One region of the Comamonas sp. FUJ_7 genome, then DNA from elsewhere that is predicted to be linked to it. Evidence: predicted binding sites of a transcription regulator. Region 1 holds the regulator's gene; the other holds the start of a gene.

Evidence for each region. Region 1 encodes NrdR, which represses ribonucleotide reductase genes. Its sites were predicted from a motif close to CACNANATNTNGTG; they were not measured.
Region 2: a site for NrdR is predicted at 5,707-5,720, ahead of AC2I9W_RS06525 (ribonucleoside-diphosphate reductase subunit alpha). Genes of this name have one in related genera too.

What each region holds. Positions count from the first base shown of each region.
Region 1 covers NZ_JBXXZI010000007.1:174,360-182,135, reverse strand. The annotation lists gene AC2I9W_RS12480 (DUF748 domain-containing protein) at 1-2,026, opposite strand, end outside; gene AC2I9W_RS12475 (lytic transglycosylase domain-containing protein) at 2,902-3,768, shown strand; ZMP/ZTP riboswitch at 3,881-4,033, shown strand; gene glyA (serine hydroxymethyltransferase) at 4,067-5,314, shown strand; gene nrdR (transcriptional regulator NrdR) at 5,347-5,832, shown strand; gene AC2I9W_RS12460 (bifunctional metallophosphatase/5'-nucleotidase) at 5,982-7,763, opposite strand.
Region 2 covers NZ_JBXXZI010000003.1:223,674-231,449, reverse strand. The annotation lists gene AC2I9W_RS06540 (carbohydrate kinase family protein) at 1-163, shown strand, start outside; gene AC2I9W_RS06535 (hypothetical protein) at 267-1,196, opposite strand; gene AC2I9W_RS06530 (ribonucleotide-diphosphate reductase subunit beta) at 1,375-2,466, opposite strand; gene AC2I9W_RS06525 (ribonucleoside-diphosphate reductase subunit alpha) at 2,686-5,583, opposite strand; gene ampD (1,6-anhydro-N-acetylmuramyl-L-alanine amidase AmpD) at 6,090-6,698, opposite strand; gene AC2I9W_RS06515 (sigma-54-dependent transcriptional regulator) at 6,703-7,776, opposite strand, start outside.

The DNA of each region.
Region 1 (7,776 bases):
CCACGATTTGCGCAGCCACTTCCAGCGGCGTCGGTGCCGCCTTGGCTGCCAATGGCTCCAGCGCTCCCAGCCGCACCTTCAGAGCATTCACATCCAGCTGTACGGGCGGCGCATTCTGCCCCTGAGCGGGTGCCGCATCACGCAACTGCACCGCCCCGCCGTCCACCGCGATTGACGCCAGTTTGATGGACCATGGCTGGCTTGGCTCAGTCTTTCCAGGCTGCTTTACGACCCTTCCTCCGCCAGAGGCTGCCGGCAGCCAGCGCTCATACATCCAGCGTCCCTGTGCATCGCGCTGCGCAGCCAAGCGAGGCTTTTGCACCGTAATGCCATCTACCAGTACTTGCCGGGCCGCCAAATCCACATCCACACCACTGAGCTTGATTTGCTCGACATTGATGGGCGCTTGCTTGTCCTTGACCTGCACCCCGTCTGCAGTCAGCTCAGCCACCCTGGCCTTAATGCCAGCTTCATCCCAGGACAGCTCTGCGCCAGAGTTAAGCATGGCACTCAATTCAGGCTTGAAGTGCCCTTCTATATAGGGGCGCACCCATTGCAATGGCAATTGCTCCAGTGTCAGTTGAAGCTTGCCGCTCTTGACTGTGGCCTCACCCTCCACTTTCAGTTGCGCAAGCTTCTCGGGCTGGGCTTTACCTCCCTCATTCAGGCCTGTCGTCGCCAGCAGTTGCAAGGGCTCATTCATGGGCCACGTGACACTCTTGATCTGTACTGCCAAAGGTGCCATGGTCAACTGCGCCACTGCGGCCCCGGCGCCCTCATCCCGCCAGTGCACGATACCCCCTTCAACATCAAGCTGCTGCAGGCTAAGCGCCAAGGCTGGAGAGGATTTCTCAGCTCCGGCATTGGCAGGTGCCTCATCCAGAGGTTTAGCAGCCCCCTCCTCCACAGCTTCGACTTCCGCCTTCGCAGTGGACTCACCGCCTGTACCTGCAGGCACATTTAGCCCCAACCAGTTGATAACCCCTTGAGCATTGCGACTGGCATGAATTTCAGGCTTGACCCAGCGCACCGACTCCAGTGTTATTTGGCTTTGCAAGGGCTTCACATTGTTGAGTTGCAACTCCAGCGCCTCAAAACCCAACAAAGGATTCCCTTGGCTATCCTGCAACGCCACATCACTCAAAGCCAGCTTGCCACTAATGCTCACCACCGCCTGCTCTTGATCTTCAAAACGAATCTGCAAGTCCGTATCCAGCACGCCTGATCGAGGCTGTATCGGAACGCTGGCTGGCACATAGCCAAGATACGGCGTCAGATCAATGTGATCCCACTTGAGGGTCATTGCTGTCTGGCGACCATCTGTGAATGGGGTACTTTCTCCAGAGGTATCGAATTTGCTGCCATTGAGATCAAACGACAGATGCGGTTGCACCTTGACTTCACGCTTGGAAGCCAGGTTGCTGATAAACGGAATGCTCAACTGCAAATCTTTGAGCTCATGCTTTTGCTGCACCGACTCGTCATTGAGCTCAATGCGTCCATCACGCAAAGCGATGTTGTAGAGCGCAAAGCTCAGAGGCTTGGACGGCTCTTCATTCTTTGTCTCGCCAAACTTGGCGATCACATCGTCAATATCGAGTCTTCCCATGGAATGCTGAGTCAGTCGCACTACCGGCCCATCCAGCTCTATCGCATCGAGCACAGGCGCCAACCGAAACAAAGACTGCGCGCTGAGATTGATCAGAATGCGCTTGATCTCCAACTGAGGCTCGGCTGCATATTTCAAGTCTTTTGAGACTCCAGCGCTTTGCACACCTGCGCCATCAGCTATATTTTTTATAGCTTTATCAATCACCAAGTCATGCAAGGTGACTGCCATCGTCCAAGGGGAAAACTCCACCTTGCCCACATGTACTCCTCGCCCCAGCTTTTCAGAGCCGTGCTTTTGCAACTGACTCTTGGCAATGGAAGGAACCAGCGCCCATAACAGCAGCCATAACAGCAAAAGACCAGAAACCGACCAGATCAGCCGACGTAGCCAGCGATTCGATGTGAGCAAAGACATGAGCAATTCTTATTGGGGGCGAAAGCTGAAAGCCTCCCTCGGCTTTCAAAACCTGAGTTCACAGGGCACCAGAAGGCAACTGTAGCAAGAGTCCTCTTGGGAGCATCTGGCCAGTGCTCTGTATATAGATAGAGCACCCAGGAATCTTCTTGGGAAGTTTGCGCCATGACAGACATGAATTCGAGGGCGATGCCAGAAAAAATGCAAACAATCCACTACTACCTCATGCCCATGCATGTCCCATGAACGACAAAGCCCGGAAGTGGCAAAACCAGCTTCCGGGCTTTACGGCCGGTACCAGACCGGGCCGTCTTCGCGGATCAAGGAGGGTATGGTCCTTTCCGCGGGAAGCAATGATTGCTTCCTTTTTTGGCCTCAAGCGAAGATAAAGAGCAAGTGCCAACAGCCAGTGAAATCAAAGGCCATGGCGGAGTTTGCTTTTCCTTTCCTTTGGCAAGCACCTGCAACGTGCAGGCAGATTCACTATATCTTTGCTTTTGTAGGGTTTCCAGCTTTTTTGCGCTTTATTTCATCTTCATGACAAATAAAACGATGTGAGCGTGTACACCTATTGAAAGCGTGATCTTTTGCTGCTATTTTGCAAGCAAGCTGTATATACATACAGTTTTTATATTATTTAAAATTCTAAAAATATATTTCTATAGTATTGACTCTGTATTTAGGGGGCTTCTAGAATCCGCCAGCGCTCGAAATGAGCGTTTTTCGTTTTCGCTGCCTCACGACTGAGCAGACCGACAAGCGCCTCCCTGGCGCTTTTTAATCGGCCCGCAGCAAACCTCATCGGCGTGTTGCCCTGGTTGCACCGTGTGATTGAACCGGTACCACCTCGGGCGATAGCCAAGAAAGGACAAGCTATGCCAGCGTCAGGAAAATTAATCGCCTCTGCGCGAACGTTGGGCCATCAAACGGCTCACGGTTTTCTTGCTCTTACCCACAACGGTTTCGCCCTCCTGGGCTTGGCCGTGGCCATTTCGGCCTTGATTTTGATCTCCCGTCCGGACCTGCGTCTGGCCGGTGCGACCGAGCTGCGCGAGTGGCTTGACAACCGACTGCCTGCGACCGCCATTGCCGTGGCTGACGAAGAGACAGAGATATCCGCTGTTTCCTCTCACCTCATTGCTGCCAGCGATCGGGCAACTGCAGTCAACCCGCAGAACCTGCCCAAGGAGCAGGCGGCTGTGGCCTATTGGCTCAGCAAAAAATACCGCGTTGCACCCGAGCCCATTGCCGCTCTGGTCAGCGAGGCCTATGCACAGGGCAAAGCCAACAAGCTGGACCCCACACTGATTCTGGCCATCATGGCCATTGAATCCAGCTTCAACCCCTTTGCACAAAGCCCGGTCGGCGCACAAGGCCTGATGCAGGTCATGACCAAGGTCCATACCGACAAGTACGAAAGCTTCGGTGGTCAGCATGCTGCCTTTGATCCTGTCACCAACCTCAAGGTCGGTGTCAAGGTGCTCAAGGAATGCATTGCACGCGCTGGCTCCATTGAAGGCGGTCTGCGTTACTACGTCGGGGCAGCCAACCTGCCCAGCGACGGCGGCTATGCAGCCAAGGTCCTGGCAGAGCACCAGCGCTTGCGCCAAGGAGCCGGCCTGCGCGCCACCCCCGTGGTAACCACCAACACCGTCACAGCCGACAGCAAGTCCGCTATCAGCACCGAGTCCACCAAGGTCTCTCATGCAGATCAGGTGGTGGTAGCAGACTCCCGCCTGTAAGTTCCACATTTGCCATTTTTCAAGCTGGCTTTGGCCAGCTTTTTTATTCCTGATGCCACTTTGCAGGAAAAGTCGACCCAGGCATCTGACCTAGGTCAGCTCAGCTACACTAACGGGTGTACGCAACTGGCGATAGGCGCAGAAACCTCTGCCGCTGACGTGGAATCCGGCAGACTGCAAGGTCTGTGAACCACCGGGGAGCGTACCGCCCAAGGTCGACGTTTGAGACCTGCAAGCGTTTCAGCCGTTCGCCTGGGCAGCCCTTGCTTCAAGGGAATTTCTAGTTCACAGGACTGCCATGTTTCAACGCACCGATACCGTCGCTAAAGTCGACCCCGAACTGTTTGCTGCCATTGAGGCTGAAAACCATCGTCAGCAAGAGCACATCGAGCTGATCGCCAGCGAGAACTACTGCTCGCCCGCCGTGATGGAAGCCCAGGGCTCCCAGCTGACCAACAAGTACGCCGAAGGCTACCCAGGCAAGCGCTACTACGGTGGCTGCGAGCACGTGGACGTGGTCGAGCAGCTGGCCATCGACCGCATCAAACAAATCTTTGGCGCTGAAGCCGCCAACGTGCAACCCAATTCCGGCTCCCAAGCCAACCAGGCTGTGCTGATGGCTTTTGCCAAGCCCGGCGACACCATTCTGGGCATGAGCCTGGCCGAAGGGGGTCACCTGACCCACGGCATGGCACTGAACATGTCCGGCAAGTGGTTCAAGGCTGTTTCCTACGGCCTGAACGCTGACGAAGCCATCGACTACGACAAGCTGGAAGAGCTGGCTCGCGAGCACAAGCCCCGCATCATCGTGGCTGGCGCTTCTGCCTACGCTCTGCGCATCGATTTCGAGCGCTTTGCCAAGATCGCCAAGGAAGTCGGCGCCATCTTCTGGGTGGACATGGCTCACTACGCCGGTCTGATCGCTGCTGGCGTGTACCCCAACCCCGTGCCCCACGCTGACGTGGTCACCACCACCACCCACAAGAGCCTGCGCGGCCCCCGTGGCGGCGTGATCCTGATGAAGGCTGAGCACGAGAAGGCCATCAACAGCGCCATCTTCCCCGGCCTGCAAGGCGGCCCTCTGATGCACGTGATCGCTGGTAAGGCTGTCGCGTTCAAGGAAGCCCTGACTCCCGAGTTCAAGGCTTACCAAGAGCAAGTCGTGAAGAACGCCAAGGTGTTCGCCGAAACCCTGACCGAGCGCGGTCTGCGCATCGTCTCCGGCCGCACTGAAAGCCACGTCATGCTGGTGGACCTGCGCGCCAAGGGCATCACGGGCAAGGCTGCTGAAGCCGCTCTGGGTCTGGCTCACATCACTGTGAACAAGAACGCCATCCCCAACGACCCCGAAAAGCCTTTCGTGACCAGCGGTATCCGCATCGGCACTCCTGCCATGACCACCCGTGGTTTCGGCGAAGAAGAAGCCCGCATCACTGCCAACCTGGTGGCTGACGTGCTGGACAAGCCTGAAGACGAAGCCAACCTGGCCGCCGTGCGCGCCAAGGTGCAGGCTCTGACGGCCAAGTTCCCCGTTTACAGCAAGTAAGCAGGCAGGTTAGACGGCTACGCGGATCGACCATGAAGTGCCCTTTTTGCAGCAACCCGGATACGCAAGTGGTCGAAACCCGCGAGTCCGAAGATGGGGGCTTCATCCGTCGCCGCCGCCGCTGCGGCGGTTGCGACAAGCGCTTCACCACCTATGAGCGCCCCGAAGTCAGCCTGCCGACCATTGTCAAAAAGGACGGCAGGCGCATCGAGTACGAGCGCGCCAAGCTGCAAGGCTCTTTCCAGATCGCGCTGCGCAAGCGCCCTGTGAGCACGGCGCTGATCGACGAGGCCATTGACCGCATCGAAGACCGTTTGCTCAACTCAGGCCAGCGCGAAATCGATTCCAGCCGCCTTGGTGAGCTGGTGATGGATGAGCTCAAAGGCCTGGACAAGGTGGGCTATATCCGCTTTGCCAGCGTGTACCGCAGCTTCGAGGATGTAGACGACTTCAAAAGCATCATGGATGAGGTGCGCAGCCCCAAGTCCCGGGCCAAGCCCAAAACGGAACCTCATTGAAATTGAGCCTCATGACAGCACAAAGCCACCCTCGGGTGGCTTTGTTTTTTGCTCTGTTCTCTGCCATACAAGTTGATGACACGCTCATGAATAATGAGCATGCACCGCTTGCCACTTATCTATTTCAGATCAATTTATATCTGAAACCCTTAGTAAACGCGCGCAATACGCTCCTGTAGTGGGAGCAGCATGGGCTGCTGCTGGCTTTGCGCACGCACATAGTCCACCAGCGCATCCAGGTCCAGCGAACCGCCCACCAAATCTGTTCCTTGCGTAAAGACACTAAAGTTGTCGCCGCCCGTGCCCAGATAGCTTTGCAGTCCCACGCGATAGCTGCGCGCAGTATCGAGCAACTGGCCGTTCAAACGCATCTCGCTCACCCGCTGGCCCGCAGGCTGGCTGCGATCAAAGCGGTAAGTGAAGCCCTGCGAGACCTGCAGAATGCGCGGCGCATCGACCGTGTTGGTGCCGCTGTTGAACTGCTGCTCCAGCACCTGGCGAATCTGCTCGCCCGTCAGGCTCATCACCATGAGCGTATTGCCAAAGGGCTGCACGCTGAACAGCTGCCCGTAGGTCACACTGCCATCGGCTGCAGGCGCCAGATCGGCACGCACGCCGCCTGAGTTCATAAAGGCCAGCTCGGCACCACCTGCCGCCGCGTCTTGCGTGGCCGCCAGCAGCGCATCGGCAATGATGCGGCCCATCACGCTTTCGCCATTGGCCAGCGGAGCGCGGCTGGCCACGCCAGCCAGGCGCCCTATCGTTGCGGCAGAAAGCGGCTGTGCAGCGGCCTTATAGCGCTCGACCAATTGAGCAACGGCCGCATCGGGTTGATAAACGGGAAAGCTGGGCTGCAGCGCCACGGTGGTCATGCCACTGGTAAAGGCCTCGCCCTGCACAATGTGCTGTCGCGCCGACTTGCTGGACACGTGGCGCGTTTTCGCATCCACAGTAAGCTTGATTTCCGTCAGCAAGGTGCCATACAGGCCTGCGCTGGTCAGCAGGAACGGCTTTTTCGCATTGACCTTGGCGTAGTCGCAAATATAGGAGCGGTGGGTGTGGCCAGAGACCACCACATCCACCTCGCTCGATAGCTGCTCCAGAATAGGCACGATATCGCCCGACAAGCCCTGGCAGCTGTCTTCCTGCAGGCCCGAAGTGGCAGCCCCGCCCTCGTGTACCAGCACCACAATCACGTCAGCGCCCTGGGCGCGCAATTGCGGAATCAGCGCGTTGGCCGTCAGCGCCTCGCTGGTAAACGTCAGGCCCTTGACCCCGCTGGGCCGCACCATGTGCGGCGTATTCTTGAGCGTCATCCCGATAAAGCCTACACCGATGCGCAGACCGTCCTGCTCAAAGAACTTCACGCCCGTGGCGGGGAACAGGGGCTTGCCGTCATCACGAATCGTATTGGCCGCCAGATATTGAAAATCCGCCCCCTTGAAGGGCTTGCTGATCTGGCAAGGCTCCTTGACTGTGAACTTCTCGCAGCCACCGCCCTGCATGCGCAGCAACTCGTCTGCGCCTTGGTCATATTCGTGATTGCCGGTGGCCGCAAAGTCCACCTGCATGAGGTTCAGCGCCTCAATCGTGGGCTCATCCAGAAACAGCGAAGAGACAATGGGCGATGCCCCGATCATGTCTCCCGCAGTGACCACAGCCACATGGCGGTTGGCCGCGCGGCGCTCGGCAATGGCCTGAGCCATATAGGCGGCTCCGCCGGCGGGCACCGCCACATTGCCGCCTCGCTCGTCTTGCGCGATCACCGCCTGTTTGGGCGGCTCCAGATTGCCGTGAAAGTCATTAAAGCCCAGCAGAGTGATATCCATGCTGGTCGGGCGCACGGCGCTGCCCCCGCCACAGCCCGCCAAGCCCAGCGCCATCACCGCAGCCGCCGCGCCCTGCAAAGCACAGCGCCAGCCCGGCGACATGGCGCGGGGCTGG
Region 2 (7,776 bases), on a different contig from region 1:
GGTTGACCCCACAGGTTGTGGCGATGCCTGGCGCGGAGCCTTCTTGTTTGGACTGGAGCGCGGCTGGGAGCTGGTGCGCTGTGCCGAGCTTGGCAACCGCATGGGTGCTTTGAAGATTGCCAGCCGAGGCCCGCAAAACTATCAGCTGAATTTTCAGCCTTGATGGATGCGACGTTGCTGCAGCTCATTGCAGCAACTCGTAAAAAAAGCCCGACTCTCGCAAGAGAGTCGGGCTTTTTTATGACGTTCAGGTCAGCGAGCGCCTATCAGGGCTTGTTACCCGTGGGGAAGGGCCAGGCAGCTTGAGGAGCCAGGCGCGTTTGAGCCACGGGTGCTGCTGTTTCAGTCACTGGAGCGGGTGCAGGAGCTGCAGTCTTCTTGGCGGCAGTCTTGCGGGGAGCCGCGGTCTTCTTTGCTGCAGCCTTCACAGGAGCGGCCTTGGCAGCAGTTGCAGCCTTCTTGGGTGCAGCAGCCTTGGTGGCGGTCTTTGCAGGAGCGGCCTTGGCAGCGGTGGCAGCCTTCTTGGGTGCAGCAGCCTTGGTGGCGGTCTTTGCAGGAGCGGCCTTGGCAGTGCTTGCAGCCTTCTTGGGGGCAGCAGCCTTGGTGGCGGTCTTTGCAGGAGCGGCCTTGGCAGCAGTTGCAGCCTTCTTGGGTGCAGCAGCCTTGGTGGCGGTCTTTGCTGGAGCGGCCTTGGCAGCAGTTGCAGCCTTCTTGGGTGCAGCAGCCTTGGTGGCGGTCTTTGCAGGAGCTGCCTTGGCAGCGGTTGCAGCCTTCTTGGGTGCGGCAGCCTTGGTGGCGGTCTTTGCAGGAGCGGCCTTGGCAGCAGTTGCAGCCTTCTTGGGTGCAGCAGCCTTGGTGGCGGTCTTTGCAGGAGCGGCCTTGGCAGCAGTTGCAGCCTTCTTGGTTGCAGCAGCCTTGGTGGCGGTCTTTGCAGGAGCTGCCTTCGCAGCCGTGGTCTTGGCTGCAGTCTTTGCAGGTGCAGCCTTGGTGGTAGTCGTTGCCTTCTTGGCGGGGGCGGCCTTGGCTGCAGTTGCAGTCTTCTTAGGGGCCGCAGCCTTGGTTGTTGCCTTGGGAGCGGCAGCAGTCTTGGTTGCAGCTGCCTTCTTCACAGCTTCAGCCTTGGGCGCGGCCGCCTTCTTGGCAGGTGTCTTTTTCTCGGGTGTGGCCTTGGCGGCCGTCTTCTTCGCAGTTGCCATCATTTTCTCCTTCGTTGATTTGCATAAGACGTCCGGCGCTTTTCAGTGCCGGACGATTCAAAGCGATGTGGAGTTACGCATCGCTAGGAACACAAATTTGCTTCACGCCAAAATCTCAGTTTTTTGTAGCAATGAAGTGAAGCAAGTCATGACTCGCATTGTGCCTGCTTAGAAGCGATTAATCCCAAGAAAGTGCGCCTCCGGTTTGATACTCGATGACTCGTGTCTCAAAGAAGTTACGTTCTTTCTTCAAATCGATCATCTCACTCATCCAAGGGAACGGATTTTCTTCACCGGGGAACAGCTCTTCCAGACCGATTTGCGTAGCGCGGCGGTTGGCAATGTAGCGCAGATAGCCCTTGAACATGGATGCATTCATGCCCAGCACGCCGCGAGGCATGGTGTCTTCGGCATAGCGATATTCCAGCTCGACCGCCTTGCGGAACAGGCCGTTGATCTCTTCCTTGAACTCGGCCGTCCACAGGTGCGGGTTCTCAAGCTTCAACTGGTTGATCAAGTCGATGCCGAAGTTGCAGTGCATGGATTCGTCGCGCAGGATGTACTGGTACTGCTCGGCAGCGCCGGTCATCTTGTTCTGACGGCCCAGGGCCAGAATCTGCGTGAAGCCCACATAGAAGAAAAGGCCTTCCATCAGGCAGGCAAAAACGATCAGCGACTTCAGCAGCCTCTGATCGGTTTCAGGTGTGCCGGTCTTGAAGTTAGGGTCCATGATCGCTTCGATGAAGGGGATCAGGAACTCGTCCTTGTCGCGGATGGATTTGATTTCGTTGTAGGCGTTGAAGATTTCCGATTCATCCAGGCCCAGCGATTCCACGATGTACTGGTAGGCATGGGTGTGGATGGCTTCTTCAAAGGCCTGGCGCAGCAGGAACTGGCGGCACTCGGGCGCCGTGATGTGGCGGTAGGTGCCCAGCACGATGTTGTTGGCGGCCAGCGAGTCGGCCGTCACAAAGAAGCCCAGATTGCGCTTGACGATGCGGCGCTCGTCTTCGGTCAGACCGTTGGGGTCCTTCCACAGCGCGATGTCGCGCGTCATGTTCACTTCCTGCGGCATCCAGTGGTTGGCGCAGGTGGCCAGATACTTTTCCCAGGCCCACTTGTACTTGAAGGGAACCAGCTGGTTCACGTCGGTCTTGGCGTTGATGATGCGCTTGTCAGCGGCATTGACGCGCTTGTGGGTGCTGGTGGACGCGCCAGCTTGCTCGCTAGTCGCGGAAGGGGCGAAGGTGTCGTCGTCAAAGCTCAGCATGAAGGTATTCCTCTATGAGACAAGCTGGGTGCAATGCAATCGACATCCAGCTTTTCAATCATTGATTGATAGGGTGTCGCCACTCAAATACTGGCGCACTCTAAAGCGAGAGACACCGAGGAAGCGCCGCCGCGCACCGAGGGTGTCGTCCCCCTCCCGTATTGCGAAGCAAAGCGAGAGAGGGGGAAGGCGCGTTAGCGCCTCAGGGGGGGTTGCCAGTTACTGGCAGGCCTCGCAGCCTGGGTCATCAATCGCGCAGAACTTGACGTCTGTGGCAGGAGCCTGAGCACGTGCAGCGGCAGCAGCAGCTTCCAGTGCGCTCATCGCAGGTGCGGCTGATGGAGCAGCGGAAGACACCGCATTCAGCGTGCGGCTTTGCACAGTCGATTTTTCAATCTGCGTCGCGCTGGTGGTGCGCAGATAGTAGGTGGTCTTCAGACCACGCAGCCAGGCCAGCATGTAGGTGTCGTGCAGCTTCTTGCCCGATGCACCGGCCATGTAGATGTTCAGGCTCTGGGCCTGGTCGATCCACTTCTGGCGGCGCGAGGCGGCTTCCACCAGCCACTCGGGCGAGACTTCAAACGCGGTGGCGTAGAGGTTCTTGATCTCTTGCGGCACGCGGTCGATGGCGCGCAGCGAGCCGTCGAAGTGCTTGAGGTCCATGACCATCACGTCGTCCCACAGACCCAGACGCTTCAAGTCACGCACCAGGTACTGGTTGATGACGGTGAATTCACCCGACAGGTTGGACTTCACGGACAGGTTGCCGAACGAAGGCTCGATCGAGGCATCCACGCCCACGATGTTGGAGATGGTGGCAGTAGGAGCAATGGCCACGCAGTTGGAGTTGCGCATGCCGTCCTTGGCTATTTTTGCACGCAAAGCGTCCCAGTCCAGCTTGGACGAGCGATCCACTTCCACGTAACCGCCACGGGCCTTTTCCAGCAGCTTCAGGGTGTCGGGGGGCAGGATGCCCTGATCCCACAGCGAGCCCTTGAAGGTGGAGTAAGTGCCGCGCTCCTTGGCCAGCTCGGTCGAGGCCCAGTAAGCGTAGTAGCAGATGGCTTCCATGGCTTCATCGGCAAACTCGACGGCGCCCTGGCTGGCGTAGGCCGTGCGCATTTCATAAAGCGCGTCCTGGAAGCCCATTAGGCCCATGCCCACGGGGCGGTGGCGCAGGTTGGAATCCTTGGCCTTTTGCACGGCGTAGTAGTTGATGTCGATCACGTTGTCCAGCATGCGCATGGCCGTGTTCACGGTCTTGCGCAGCTTGTCGTGGTCGATCTTGCCGTCCTTGATGTGCTGGACCAGGTTCACGGAGCCCAGGTTGCAGACCGCGGTTTCGGTGTCGCTGGTGTTGAGCGTGATCTCGGTGCACAGATTGGACGAGTGCACCACACCCACGTGCTGCTGGGGCGAGCGGATGTTGCAAGGGTCCTTGAAGGTGATCCAGGGGTGGCCGGTCTCGAACAGCATCGAGAGCATCTTGCGCCACAGGTCCACGGCGGGAATGCGCTTGGCCAGCTTGAGCTCGCCGCTGTCGACCTTGGCCTCATAGGCGGTGTAGGCCTTCTCGAAGGCTTCGCCGTAGAGGTCGTGCAGATCGGGCGTGTCGGCGGGCGAGAACAGAGTCCACTGGCCCTTTTCCATCACGCGTTTCATGAACAGGTCGGGAATCCAGTTCGCCGTGTTCATGTCGTGGGTGCGGCGGCGGTCGTCGCCGGTGTTCTTGCGCAGCTCCAGGAACTCTTCGATGTCCAGGTGCCACGATTCCAGATACGTGCAGACTGCGCCCTTGCGCTTGCCGCCCTGGTTCACGGCCACGGCCGTGTCGTTGACCACCTTCAGGAACGGAACCACGCCTTGCGATTCACCATTGGTGCCCTTGATGCGCGAGCCCAGGGCACGCACGCGGGTCCAGTCGTTGCCCAGACCGCCCGCAAACTTGGACAGCAGAGCGTTTTCCTTGATGGACTCGTAAATGCCGTCCAGGTCATCGGGCACGGTGGTCAGGTAGCAGGACGACAGTTGCGAGCGCAATGTGCCGCTGTTGAACAGCGTGGGGGTGGACGACATGAAGTCAAACGAGGACAGCAGTTCGTAGAACTCGATGGCGCGTGCATTGCGGTCATCTTCCTGCAGCGCCAAGCCCATGGCCACGCGCATGAAGAAGGACTGGGGCAGCTCGATGCGGGTCTTCTTGACGTGCAGGAAGTAGCGGTCGTACAGCGTCTGCAGACCCAGGTAGTCGAACTGTTCGTCGCGCTCGGCCTTCAGGGCCTTGGCCAGACGGGGCAGGTCGTATTTCAGCAGCTCGGGGTTGAGCAGTTCGTTGTCCACGCCCTTCTGGATGAAGCCGGGGAAGTAGTCGGCGTAAGCCGCTTGCATTTCAGCGGGCTGCACATCGCGGCCCATGACTTCGCGCACGATGGTGTGCAGCAGCAGGCGGGCGGTGACGTAGGTGTAGTCGGGATCTTTTTCGATCAGCGTGCGGGCGGCCAGGATGGAGGCCTTGAACACTTCGCTCAGAGGCACGCCGTCGTACAGGTTGCGCAGTGTTTCGGCCACGATGGGGGCAGCCTGAATGTCGGCATTCAGATTGCGGCAGGAGGCGGCAATCAGGGCTTCCAGGCGCTCCTGGTTTAGCGGCACGCGCTGGCCGTTGTCGGTCACGTGCAGGGTGGGCTTGCTGGCCTTGGCGGCGCTGGCCGCAGCTTCGGCGGCTTTCTTTTGCTCGGCACGCTCCTGGTTGCGGGCTTCGCGGTACAGCACGTAAGCACGGGCCACGTCCTGGTGACCGCCGCGCATCAGGCCCAGCTCGACCTGGTCCTGCACATCTTCGATGTGGAAAGTGCCGCCTTCGGGGCGAGAGCGCAGCAGAGCGCGCACCACGCCCTCGGTCAATTCGTTGACGGTGTCGCGCACGCTGGCAGAAGCTGCGCCCTGAGCGCCGCGCACGGCCAGAAATGCCTTGGTCAGCGCCACGGCAATCTTCTGGGGGGCAAAGGCCACCACATCGCCGCTGCGGCGGATGATCTGGTAGCTGTCGTTGGGGGAGGAAGAATTGGCTGCGCTGTCGGGCGCGGCAGAAGGCAGTGAGTTCAACGCTTCTTGCATAAGTTCCTCTGAATCAATATGTGGATAGGCAGACAAAGGCCTGCACTCTGGGCAGGCCATCAAAAACACGATTCGGCGCCTTGGTCTACACATGGTTTGCACAGGGTGTGCACAACTTGTAAACACTAGATGTGGGGTCTGAGGCGCTCTCAAACACTAGGGGTAGTGTATCTCGCTGGAGCTGGATGGGCCTGATGAAACTACTGAAGAGGACATTTCAACAGCCGCTTGACAGCTTTGAAAATGACTTCATCCCGCATGAATAAAGGCTTTGGGGTGAGTCTTGCGGCGGCAGTTTTAGCGCTGGAAATATGTAAAAAATTTGCGTGTTTGATGCAGGCGACAGTTGTTGCGCGCACGCCATTGACAGCACTTGATGAAGCGCGAAAACGCGGTGCCAGTGAATGGGCATCAAAAAGGAGAGCGCATAGCGCTAGTCAGTCAATGAATCTGGCTTGGTTAAGCTATGAAATCATTGCTTATCAAGCGCAAGGCGCTATGAAAATTCATACGCTGTTTGGCAGACCGGGCGGAAATTTCCAATCCTGCGTTTTGCCTGCGCTGCTCAGCTGCTGTCGCAGTCGTGGCCAGTCAAAGCCGGGGCCGGGGTCTTGCTTGCGCCCTGGCGCGATGTGCTCATGTCCGGCGATATAGCGCACCGGGTATTGCTCGGCAATGGCGGCGCACAGTTGCTCAAGCGCCTGGTATTGCGGCGCCTCAAAACTCAGGCCTTCCAAGCCTTCGAGCTCGATGCCAATGGAGTCATCATTGCAGCGCTCGCGCCCTCGCCACTGGCTGACGCCGGCATGCCAGGCCCGGTCGTCGCAGCTGACGAACTGCCAGACCTCTCCCTGGCGCGTGATGAAGAAGTGGGACGAAACCTCCAGGCCACGAATGCTCTGGTAGTAAGGATGGGCGTCCCAGTCCAGCTGATTGGTGAACAGCTGCTGGACTGCGCCTGTGCCGAACTGGCCCGGAGGCAGGCTGATGGAGTGAATGACGACCAGGTCTATCTGCGCCGCTTCAGGGCGTGGACCGAAGTTGGGTGAGGGCAGGCGCTGCGCTGCTGGGTACCAGCCTGCCTGCCACTGCGCTTGGTGCTGTTGTGAGGGCATGGAATCAGGCAAGGTCACTGTGGTGCTTTGCGCCATCGGCAGGAAGATCGATGCCCAGTCGCTCGATGCGGTAGCGAATCTGGCGCAGGCTGATGCCCAGTCTGGCCGCCGTGGCTGTGCGGTTGAAGCCATTGTCCTGCAGCGCACGGACCAAAATCTCTCGCTCTTGCTCGTCCAGCCAGCCTTGAAGATCCTCGGGCAGTGTTGCAGGGCAGGCGCTGGCTGCAGCCTGTGTCGAGGTTGGCGCAGCTGTGGATAAGGTGGACGGGCCAGCCAAAGACTGTGAACTATCAACCTCGGGCTCAGCGCTGAAGTCTGGCAGCCGAAGCGGGCCCGCATCGCCCAGGGCAATAGCGCGGTGCAATACGTTCTCAAGCTCACGCACATTGCCGGGCAGAGGGAGCTGGGCGATCTGAGAGAGGCTGATTTCGTCCAGCTCGGGGGTGTCCAGGCCCGATTCATGGGCGAGCTTTTGCAGCAGCGCCCGGCACAGCAAGCCCAGATCTTCGCGACGCTCGCGCAGCGCGGGCAGCTCAATTTCAATGACGTTGAGACGGTAGAACAGGTCCTGACGGAAGTTGCCGCTCTGGACTTCCGCACCCAAGTCTCGATGGGTGGCACTGACGATGCGTACATCGACGGCTTCTTCCTGAGTGCTGCCCAGAGGGCGGATCTTGCGCTCCTGGATGGCGCGCAGCAGCTTGGCCTGCATGGCCAGAGGCAGGTCACCGATTTCGTCCAGAAACAGGGTGCCGCCCTGGGCCGCCTGAAAGTAGCCGGGCCGGTCTTGTGTGGCACCGGTGTAGGAGCCCTTGCGGGCGCCGAAGAACTCGGCTTCGAGCAGGTTTTCAGGAATGGCGCCGCAGTTGACGGCGACCATGGGGCCGTCGGCGCGCTGACTGCAGGCATGCAGGGCGCGAGCGACAAGCTCTTTGCCGGTACCTGATTCGCCGTGGATCAGCACCGGCGCCATGCCCTTGGCAACCTTGGCAATGCGCTGCTTGACTTGCTGCATGGGCTTGGAATTACCCACCAGGGCCTGCAGAGCATGGTTTTCGGTATCCGGTGTGTCCGTGGT